DNA from 2 places in the Methylobacillus pratensis genome. Region 2 is predicted to be linked to the other one. Evidence: riboswitches for the same ligand, from Rfam matches in the RefSeq annotation. Region 2 holds a riboswitch; the other holds the start of a gene.
The links. Region 2 has a riboswitch for cobalamin ahead of ACW4YW_RS07810 (TonB-dependent receptor domain-containing protein). Riboswitches for the same ligand answer to the same signal wherever they lie in the genome.
Positions count from the first base shown of each region.

Region 1: another riboswitch for cobalamin. It lies ahead of nrdA (class 1a ribonucleoside-diphosphate reductase subunit alpha); the one in region 2 lies ahead of ACW4YW_RS07810 (TonB-dependent receptor domain-containing protein).

Region 1 covers NZ_JBSUSR010000001.1:435,401-440,840, reverse strand. Annotated here, with positions in the region: gene ACW4YW_RS01975 (c-type cytochrome) at 1-384, shown strand, start outside; gene ACW4YW_RS01970 (hypothetical protein) at 398-931, shown strand; gene ACW4YW_RS01965 (thioredoxin family protein) at 1,044-1,349, opposite strand; cobalamin riboswitch at 1,552-1,764, shown strand; gene nrdA (class 1a ribonucleoside-diphosphate reductase subunit alpha) at 1,915-4,191, shown strand; gene nrdB (class Ia ribonucleoside-diphosphate reductase subunit beta) at 4,256-5,389, shown strand; gene yfaE (class I ribonucleotide reductase maintenance protein YfaE) at 5,386-5,440, shown strand, end outside.
Region 2 covers NZ_JBSUSR010000003.1:89,942-95,381, forward strand. Annotated here, with positions in the region: gene ACW4YW_RS07795 (cobyrinate a,c-diamide synthase) at 1-746, opposite strand, end outside; gene cobO (cob(I)yrinic acid a,c-diamide adenosyltransferase) at 700-1,314, opposite strand; gene ACW4YW_RS07805 (hypothetical protein) at 1,311-1,880, opposite strand; gene ACW4YW_RS07810 (TonB-dependent receptor domain-containing protein) at 1,978-3,828, opposite strand; cobalamin riboswitch at 3,944-4,165, opposite strand; gene ACW4YW_RS07815 (hypothetical protein) at 4,283-4,483, shown strand; gene ACW4YW_RS07820 (cell division protein ZapA) at 4,480-4,788, shown strand; RNA gene ssrS (6S RNA) at 4,862-5,042, shown strand; gene ACW4YW_RS07830 (DUF2237 family protein) at 5,056-5,415, opposite strand.

The DNA of each region.
Region 1 (5,440 bases), on a different contig from region 2:
AGCGCGGTTTCGGGAGCCGCCATTTATACCAGCCGCTGCGTCAGTTGCCATCAGGCCAGCGGGCAGGGCGTTCCCGGCGCATTTCCGCCTTTGGTCAAGTCGCATTATGTGCTGGGCGACCCGGAAATCCTGCTGCGCATCGTGCTGCAGGGGCTGCAAGGCGAAGTACAGGTAGAAGGGCAAACCTACAATGGCCTGATGCCGCCGTGGCAGGACCAACTGAGTGACGAGGAAGTGGCCGCCGTGGCCAGCCACATCCGCAGCGAACTCGGCGGCAACAGCGCGGACAAGGTGGATGCGGCGCTGGTGAAGCACGTCAGGGAGGCCAGCAAGGATAGGCAAAAGCCCTGGACCGTCCAAGAGCTGGAGGCGCTGGGAAAATGAGGAGGATGCGATCATGAATACACAGCAAAAGCAGCGGGAATCGTTGACGGTCTCCGGGTTTTTCCAGCAGCCGCAGCAAGTGGACAAGGTGCTGTCGGCCTGCCTGCAGCGCGGCATTCCGCGCGACCTGATCGACCTTGCCTTGTCCGAACAGGCGGCTGCCAGGTTCACAGCGCTCAAACCCGGCAGGAATACGGACAACTGGTTCGCCTGGACAGGCCGGGGCGCGTTGGCCGGGCTGCTCATCAGCTCTGTGCTGACCTTGGGCATCATTCTGACCATGGAGTATGAAGTCAGCGAGCGGATGGCGGTGATCCAGTTATTGGGGCCGGATATCGGGATTGTCGTGGGCGCGGTGCTTGGGGCGGTTTACGGCTGGCTGCATGAAAGCGAGACCAATGCCCTCATGCAGCGCGCCGCCGAGCGCGACGATGCCATGCTGTTGCTGGTCTATATGCAGCCGCCGGACGAGGCGGCGCAGGTGGCTGACATATTCAGCACGCATGGCGGCCAGGGCGTGCTTGCGGAGCCTATGCAAGCACGCTAGGCGTATAGCCATTGTGGCGTTAGTTGACGATTGCTTGGACTACTTGCATTTGACGGCACCCTCCCGTCCCTTGTCCCACGTCGTCAGCCAGGGATCAATTGCTGCTGCACACTCATTCAGCTGCCGGCATGATGAGCCTGGAAATTTCTTCCACGCTTTCCGGGCGCACCACACGGCCGACTTCCTGTCCATCCCGCAACAGGATCAAGGTCGGCCATAACTTTACCTTGAAGCTGCGGCCCAGCCGCCTGCCTCTGCCGTCCTCGATGCGCTCGTGACGCAGGGCGTGCGATTGCTTTAATGCCGCGTTGAGCGAAGGCTGTGCCGCCTGGCAAAAGCCGCACCAGCTGGCGCCGAACTCCAGCAACAGCCATCCGGGCGTTGCATCGATATCGTCGCGGCTTGGTTCTGGATTCAAGGCTGGTTTCATTGTCTGGCTTGGCGAAATTTACGTTTCATGATAGGTGATTGTTGCACGACAGCCGTGCCCATGAATGACCAAAATCCGTGTAAAAAATTCGCAAAAAATTTCCCCTTAAAAATCCTGTATATATCTCAAAAAAACAATATCTAGTGTTTTTTGGTGTACACAAGCACATTTTATTGCGCTATAGTCCACCCCATCTACGGTGTTCGACGGTTGTTCGATTACGTCGGAAAAAGGGAATGCGGTCGCAGGGCGGTGCCTTGCCAAGCCGCAGCTGCCCCCGCAACTGTAACCAGTGAGTGGCATGCCAACAAGGGTCACTGGGCCTGAAAGTGTGAGGCCCGGGAAGACAGGCCGGTCATGTGGACCTGGGAGCCAGGAAACCTGCCGTAGATCATTTTCATAACGTTTGAGGCGGGGTGTCCTCGGCCGGATAGGGTATTGCGCTGCTGGGTCGGCGCCTTGTCCGTCATGCTGCTTTGTGATTGTTGCTCGGTTGCCTCGGCAATTGATGCGTGGTCATGAGGATGCCTTGCTTCCTGACAGGGAGCCTTAGATGACAAAGTATGAATCCATGAATGCCACCAAGCGGGATGGTCGCCAGGAGCCGATCAACCTGGACAAGATCCATCGCGTGATCGATTGGGCGGCGCAGGGACTGGACAACGTATCGGTATCGCAGGTCGAGCTGAAATCGCATATCCAGTTCTATGACGGGATTCGTACCGACGTCATCCATGAAACCATCATCAAGTCTGCCGCGGATTTAATCTCCGAGGACACGCCGGATTACCAGTACCTGGCGGCACGCCTGTCGATTTTCCACCTGCGCAAGATTGCCTACGGCCAGTTCGAGCCGCCGCACTTGTTCGACCACGTCACCAAGCTCACCGAGATGGGCAAGTACGACCAGCATCTCCTCGCCGACTATAGCCGTGAAGAGTTCAACGAGCTCAACGACCATATCGACCACTGGCGCGACATGAACTTCTCCTATGCCGCCGTGAAGCAGCTGGAAGGCAAATACCTGGTGCAGAACCGGGTGACCAAGAAAATCTACGAGAGCCCGCAGTTCCTTTATATCCTGGTGGCGATGAGCCTATTCGCCAAGTACGAGGGCAAGGCGCGTCTGGAATACATCAAGCGCTTCTACGATGCGGTGTCCACTTTCAAGATTTCCCTGCCCACGCCCATCATGTCCGGCGTGCGCACGCCGACGCGCCAGTTCAGCTCCTGCGTGCTGATCGAGTGCGACGACAGCCTGGACAGCATCAACGCCACCACTAGCGCGATCGTGAAATACGTCTCGCAACGCGCGGGCATCGGCGTCAATGCCGGCCGCATCCGTGCGCTGGGCAGCGAGATCCGCGGCGGCGAGGCGCAGCATACCGGCTGCCTGCCGTTCTACAAGTTGTTCCAGGCGGCGGTGAAATCCTGCTCGCAGGGTGGCGTGCGCGGCGGCGCGGCGACCTTGTTCTACCCGTTGTGGCACCTGGAAGTCGAGTCGCTGCTGGTGCTCAAGAACAACCGCGGCGTCGAGGAAAACCGCGTGCGCCATCTCGACTACGGCGTGCAGATCAACCGCCTGCTGTACCAGCGTCTGATCAAGGGCGGCGACATCACGCTGTTCTCGCCGCACGACGTGCCCGGACTCTATGACGCCTTCTTCGCCGACCAGGACGAGTTCGAGCGCCTGTATACGCAATACGAGGCGGACGACAGCCTGCGCAAGCGCACGCTGCCGGCAGTGGACCTGTTCTCGCTCCTGATGCAGGAGCGGGCGGGCACGGGCCGCATCTACATCCAGAACGTCGACCATTGCAACACGCATAGCCCATTCAACCCCAAGCTGGCACCGGTGCGCCAATCCAACCTGTGCATGGAAATCGCGCTGCCGACGCACCCGCTCGAGGACATCAACGACGAGAACGGCGAGATCGCATTGTGCACCTTGTCCGCGTTCAACCTCGGCGCGCTGGAAAGCCTCGACGAACTGGAAGGGCTGGCCGACCTCGTGGTGCGTGCATTGGACGCCTTGCTCGAATACCAAGATTACCCGGTCAAGGCCGCGCTCAATGCCACCGATAAGCGCCGCTCGCTTGGCGTGGGCGTGATCAATTACGCCTATTACCTCGCCAAGAACGGCACCGGCTATACCGACGATGCGGCGCTGGGGCTGACCCACCGCACCTTCGAGGCGATCCAGTACTACCTGTTGAAGGCCTCGGTACAGCTCGCGCGCGAGTTCGGCCCTTGCGACGCGTTCAATGAAACCACTTATTCGCAAGGCCTGCTGCCCATCGACACCTATAAGAAGGACCTCGATGCGGTGTGCCAGGAAGCGTTGCAACTGGACTGGGAGCAACTGCGCAAGGACATCGTCGCGCACGGCCTGCGCAATTCCACCCTGACCGCGCTGATGCCTTCCGAGACCTCCAGCCAGATCGCCAACGCCACCAACGGCATCGAGCCGCCGCGCGGCCTGGTGTCGGTCAAGCAGTCCAAGGACGGCATCCTGCGCCAGGTGGTGCCGGAGATCGAGCGCCTGCGCAACCAGTACCAATTGCTGTGGTCGCTGCCCAACAACGACGGCTACCTCAAGCTGGTGGGCATCATGCAGAAATTCGTCGACCAGTCGATTTCCTCCAACACCAATTACGATCCCAAGCGCTTCGAAGGCGGCAAGGTGCCGATGAAGCAATTGCTCAAGGACCTGCTGCAAGCCTACAAGCTGGGCGTGAAGACCCTGTACTACCACAACACCCGCGATGGCGCGAGCGAAGGCGGCGAGACCGGGGACGACGGATGCGAAAGCGGCGCGTGCAAGATCTAGGCAACGGGACTAAATAGAGCAGGGCGGCCATGCGCCGCCCTGACGGGATATATCGGGACAAGTCATGGCATACAGCATTTTTTCCAAGGTCGACAACGAACAACTGAAGGAGCCGATGTTCTTCGGGCAGCCGGTCAACGTGGCGCGTTACGACCAGCAGAAATACCCGGTGTTCGAGAAACTGATCGAGAAGCAGCTTTCCTTCTTCTGGCGTCCGGAAGAGGTGGACGTGTCGCAGGACCGCATCGACTACCAGGGCTTGCCCGACCATGAGAAGCATATTTTCATCAGCAACCTGAAATATCAGACGCTGCTCGATTCCATCCAGGGCCGCAGCCCCAATGTGGCCTTGCTGCCGCTGGTGTCGCTGCCCGAGCTGGAAACCTGGGTCGAGACCTGGGCGTTCTCGGAAACCATCCATTCGCGCTCCTATACCCACATCATCCGCAACATCGTCTCCGATCCGGCGCTGATCTTCGACGATATTGTGCGCAACGAGAACATCGTGGCGCGGGCGAGCGATATTTCCGCCTATTACGACGACCTGATCCATTACACCATGCTGTATTCGCAGCTGGGCGAGGGCGATCACGTCATCAACGGCGAGACCAAGACGGTCAACCTGCGTGAGCTGAAGAAGCTGCTGTACCTGTGCCTGATGAGCGTCAATATTCTGGAGGCGATCCGCTTCTATGTCAGCTTTGCTTGCTCGTTTGCATTCGCCGAGCGAAAGGTGATGGAAGGCAATGCCAAGATCATCCGCCTGATCGCGCGCGACGAGGCGCTGCATCTCACCGGCACCCAGCATATGCTCAACATCATGCGCAGCGGGCAGGACGACCCCGAATTCGCCGGTATTGCCAGCGAACTGCAGGACGAGTGCTTCGAGATGTTCAGGCGCGCGGCGGAGCAGGAGAAGAAATGGGCCGACTATTTGTTCAAGGACGGCTCCATGATCGGCCTCAACCGCGACATCCTCTGCCAGTACGTGGAATACATCACCAACAACCGCATGGCCTCTGTCGGCTTGCCTGCCGCGTTCCCCAATGCCAAGAGCAACCCCATCCCCTGGATCAATACCTGGCTGGCGTCCGATACGGTGCAGGTCGCGCCGCAGGAAGTGGAGCTGAGCTCCTACCTCATCGGCCAGATCGATTCCGAGGTCAGTTCCGACGATCTCGGCGACTTCGAGCTTTGAGCACGGTCCGCACCCAGCACACCAGCTTTAGCCTCATCCCCCAAGAAACCC
Region 2 (5,440 bases):
TGCACATCGTTTACAGGGGATGGAGGCGAGAAAACGGTTTCAGGCGGCAAGGGCAACGCGCCTGATTCCGTCAGCAACGTCGCAGCCTGCGCGATGCGCTGCTCCAGACCGTCGATTTCATCGGCGCGGAACAGGCCCAGGTGCCGTTCCGGCAGCGCAAGCGCTTCCTGTTTCTGCAACGCGCCCAGCCAGGGAATATCCGTCGGCAGGCTGTCGCGCAGCAAGACGCCATGCCCGGCGCTGCCGGTGCGGTTGGCGATCACGCCTGCGGGGATCAGTTCAGGCCGGTGGGCAAACAGCCCGGCAGCCAATGCGCCGAAAGTCTGCGCCATGCCGCTAGCGTCGATAGTGAGCGCAAGGGGGAGCTGGAACCGTGCCGCGATGTCGGCGCTGCTCGGGCTGCCGTCATACAGGCCCATCACGCCCTCCACGAGGATGACGTCGGAGTCCTGCGCGGCCTGATATAGCCGGGCGGCAATGTCGTCCGCGCCGCACATGGCAAGGTCGAGGTTGTAAACCGGCCTGCCTGCCGCGGCTTGCAGGATCATCGGGTCGAGAAAATCAGGCCCGCACTTAAAGGCTTGTACTGTCAGGCCTTGGTTGCGCCAGGCACGTGTCAATGCGGCAGATACCAAGGTCTTGCCCTGGTTGGAGGCTGGCGCGGACAGCAGCAATGCCGGGCAACTGGCTGCCACGAGCTTACCACTCCACCCCTGGCATCGCCTGCACGCCGTTCTTGAAGGCATGCTTGACCATGGTCATGTCGGTGACGGTGTCGGCTTGTTCGACCAGTTCGGGCTGGGCGGCACGGCCGGTGACGACCACATGCTGCATGGCGGGACGGGCGGCGATATCTGCCAGTACTTGCTGCAGGTCGAGGTAATGGTATTTAAGGACGATGTTGAGCTCGTCGAGGATGACCACGCCCACGCTTTCATCCCTGAGCGCGGCTTGCGCGGCCTGCCAGCCTTGTTGGGCGGCGGCGACGTCGCGCTCGCGGTTCTGGGTTTCCCAGGTGAAGCCTTCGCCCATCACATGCCAGGCGACATTGGGCTGGTTGCGGAAGAAGGCTTCCTCGCCGGTGTCGGAACGGCCCTTGACGAACTGCACTACCACGGCCTTCAGGCCATGGCCGAGCGCGCGGGCGAGCAGGCCGAAGGCGGCGGTGGATTTGCCCTTGCCGTTGCCGGTATTGACCAGGAACAGGCCGCGCTCGATACGCGCGGCCTCTATCTTGGCGTCGATGACGGTTTTCTTGCGCGCCATTCTTTCGGAATGGCGCTGGTTGAGGTCTGGTTTTTCCTGGTCGGTCATGCGGTACGTTTGTGATCAGCGTAGAGCGCCTTCACCACGATGTGGATGATGGCGGCAGTCGCCACGTAAAACGCCAACGTGCCCAGTGAGGATGGGTAATACTTGGCGATACGCGGCAGGAATTCGGCCAGGGTCGGCTCGGCATAGCGGCCGGAGAAGAAATAGAAGCCACCGCTGGAGAACAAATGGCAGACGAAGCTGCTGGCGACCACGGTAGCGGCGAGCGTGGCCAGGCTCTTGAAGGCGAACTGGTAGTGCTTGGCGAACCAGCGGCCGCCGAGCCAGAGCGTGCCGTAGGCCGGCAACAGGAAGCCGTAGGCCGGCGAGGTGCAGAAGTTGTCCACGCCGCCCCAGGTCACGGCGGCGAAATCCAGGCCCGCAGCCAAGACAAGTAGCGCAGGAAACACCCAGACTGGACGCAGGTAGACGCCTGCCAGGAAGAACACCACCCAGGATGCGCTGGGCAGGTGGTTGATCGCGGCGAAGTGGTGGCCGCGTGTGAGGACGAGCAGTGCGGCCAGCAGCAGGCCGATCATGATTTGGTGGTTCTTGTTGAGTGTCAGCATGGTTGTCTTCCTTGGGCTGGGGTCAATTGGTCAAATAACGCTGAATTTTAACCGAAATGCCGGAGCCCACGCAGTTTGTTGCGGTTTCGCATCGCAATTACAGTGCCGGCGCATAGCGCACGGACACGAACAAATTGGTGCCGAAGGTGCCGTAGTCCTTGGCTAGTTCGTATTTGCGGTCGAACAGGTTGTTGACTCTGGCGTTCAGCGACCAGTCATCATTGATTTGATAGTTTGTATAAAGGTTGACCAAGGTGTAGCCGGAGAGCCTGACGGTGTTGGCGGTATCGTTATAGCGATGGGAGCTACTTCGGATCTCGCTGCCGATTTCCCAGCCATGGATACGCTTGCTGATTGCAAATACACCATGTTCCTTTGCCCGCCTTGGCAGCAGGTTACCTGTTTCCTCGTCTTCCGGGCGCTGGAAATCGCTGCTGGCGCGTATGTTGAACCCTGCCAGTACGCCCTGGTAACTCAAGGTCAGGCCGGAAAGCCTGGCCTGATTGATATTCTGCGCGACATTCGTGAAGTTGTTGCCGGTTCTCGGATTGATGATCAGGTTGTCCACTTCGTTGAGGTAATAAGTGGCTGCCACATGATGGTTGCCATGATCGTATTTCAGGCCGATTTCCTTATTGCGCGACTCTTCGGGCTTGAGGTCTGGATTGCCGAAATTCGGATAGTAAAGCTGATTAAAGGTCGGGGCGGCAAAGGCCGTGCCGTAGGCGGCATTCGCTTTCCAGTGTGGCGTGATTTCATAGGCGTAGGCCACGCTGCCGGTGGTTTTGTTGCCGAATTGCGAATTGTCGTCGTTGCGCAGGTTGAGCTGCACATTATGCTTATCAAAGCGTTTTTGCCAGCCAGCCAGGTAGGACTGGATATCGCGCCTGTCTTCAGGCAGGGCGGTGGGCAAGGTTTCGGCTTTTTGTTCCCTGCGCTCTATGCCGATATTGAACGTTCCCCAGGCGGTATTCAAGGTGTTCTGCCAGAGATACTGGTCCTGCGTGGTTTTGATGCTGTTGCTGGTGGTTTGTGTCGGTTGCTTGGAGTATGACGTGAGGTCGTCGATTCCGCGTGAGAATGTCACCAGGCTTGTCCAGTAATCAGTAAAGCGGTTTTTGCTATGTATGGTATAGGTGGACAAGGTCTGGTCAATATATTGATCGTACCGGGATGAGGCTGCGGTAGTACCGTCATTGAAGTTGCGGGCATCGCTGACTAGAATATTGAAACCAATTTCGTGGTTTTCTCCGAAGTGCTGTGTCAGCTTGGCGGCAATGTTCTGGTTGCGGTAGCCGTCGGCATCGCTGTTGTAACCTCTGGCATTCTTGTTGCGCAAGGAGCTGATGCCATGCACATGGGTCATGCCGCCTTGAAGGCTATAGCTGGTGTTGCCGATGCGGCCGCTTACCCCTGCTTCGCCGATGGCCGTACCGTAAGTGCCGAGTCCGGCCGAGGCATTGAACGTAGGCGTGCCTTGGCCTTTCTTGGTGAATATCTGGATGACGCCGCCAATGGCATCAGCGCCATACATACCACTGGCAGGCCCGCGCAGGATTTCCACCCGATCAATCTGGCTCAGCGGAATATGCTGTATTGCCGTCACGCCAGTGGTGGCGGAACTGATGCGTACGCCATCGACCAAGATCAGGGTATGGGTGCTATTGGCGCCGCGCATGAAAATATCCGTGGATTTGCCAACACCTCCGTTGCTGGTTATTTCAATCCCAGGTTGCGTTGCAAGCAGTTCTGCCAATGTAGTTTGGCCGGCCTTCTCGATTTGATCAGAGGTAATGACGGATACATCGCCGATCACTTCGCTGATTTTCTGTTCGGTACGCGAAGCCGTGACAATCGTGTCTTCTAGCCGGATGTCGGCAGCATTGGCTGCCAAGGGTAGGGAATAAATCGAGGCAAGGGCGACGGTACCCAGGGAAAATCGGAACATCAACTGCAAACTCCATAAGACTCCCGCGGCCCCGCGAGAGCTGGTAACGAGTGAGAGTGTGCAGGGAGCATGATCCGTCGCCGGATGGTCATCGGTCAGCCGCATCCCCGCAGCACTTCCTAGTCGTCTTCAGGCCGGTCTCCGGGCTTGCAAGATCAGTGATACGCCGCCTTCCCATGAAAACATCTCACAGTGGCATGTGGCTTATCGGCTTGCTTACCGTTGCGGGGGCAGCACAGGCATTGTGGATCGCGACGTCGGGATGCCACGCACCTGTTTCCCAGTTTCACCCTTGCGCCATGAACAGGCCAAGGACACCTCAAAACTTGTTGGCGATTATAAATGATTCGCACTTTATACGGTGAAATAAGTTTTTAATATAAGGTGTTGTAAACATGCCATAAATTCTTGGGTGCAGTTGACCATGTGCTGATTTTGCAATTATAGTGGCGCCATGAATGCTGATTTGATCACGTTGGAAGAAAAGCTCACGCGGCTGATATCCCTATGCCAATTGTTGCGTGCTGAAAATCTTGAGCTCCGTCAGGAGCTTGTGCGCTCCCAGGATGACAACAAGCAGATGAAGGAAAACATGGAGCTTGCCAGCCAGAAGCTGCAGGCCCTGATCGAGCGTCTTCCGGAGGGAACCGTATGAGCAGCGTGCGTGGCGTCGATGTCAGCATCATGGGGCGCGAGCTGACGATCGCGTGTACTGACGATGAGCGCGAGGCCTTGTTGCGCTCGGTCGATTATCTCGACAAGAAAATGCGCGAAATCCGCGATACCGGCAAGGTGGTCGGTGCCGAGAAGATTGCCATCATGGCGGCGCTCAATATCGCGCATGAGCTATTGACGACGGATGCCGGCGGTTTTGACATTGGCGATTTCAAGCGTAGAATTGCTTCCATGCAGGAGCAGATTGATACTGCCGTCGGCGACGATCAAAACCAGCTGTTTTAAAGCGGTTTTTTAATCCAAGACAGTTCAACTGCCACAAGTTTTCAGAGGCCGGATGATCCTGGCTTCTTCCCTTTGTTCCCTGCGGTGCTGTTCGGGCCATAGATTCCTTGAACCATAAATTTGGCTTTGGTTTCGGTCTGTTAAGTAACAGTGTGCGCGCTCCGATGCGGGTGTACCTAACGTAGCTTTAGGTCGTTACCACTTGAACCGTACAGGTTCAGGATGCCGGTCCGGATGGCATTTGCGGGGAACTCCCATTTCAGCCCTTTATCTCAAGGCGTGGTATTCCAGGTCGGCAAGGCTGACAATCTCCAATGCGCGCTCGTGGGACGCTTCCAGCACCACTGGCGGGGCATAGCCTGCCTCGGCAGCTTCGTGCCAGCGCGATGCGCACAGGCACCAGCGCTCGCCCGGCGCCAGCCCGGGGAAGCCGTATTCCGGCCGCGGCGTGCTGAGGTCGTTGCCCCTGGAGAGAGAGAATGCGAGGAATTCCTCGGTCATCATGGCGCACACGGTATGGCTGCCGATGTCTTCGGGCCCGGTTTCGCAGCTGCCGCTGCGGGTGAACCCGGTGATCGGGTCCATGCTGCAAGGTTGTAATGTAGTGCCAAGGACGTTGCGGGCCATGCTGGAGATTCTGAAATTGAATGCG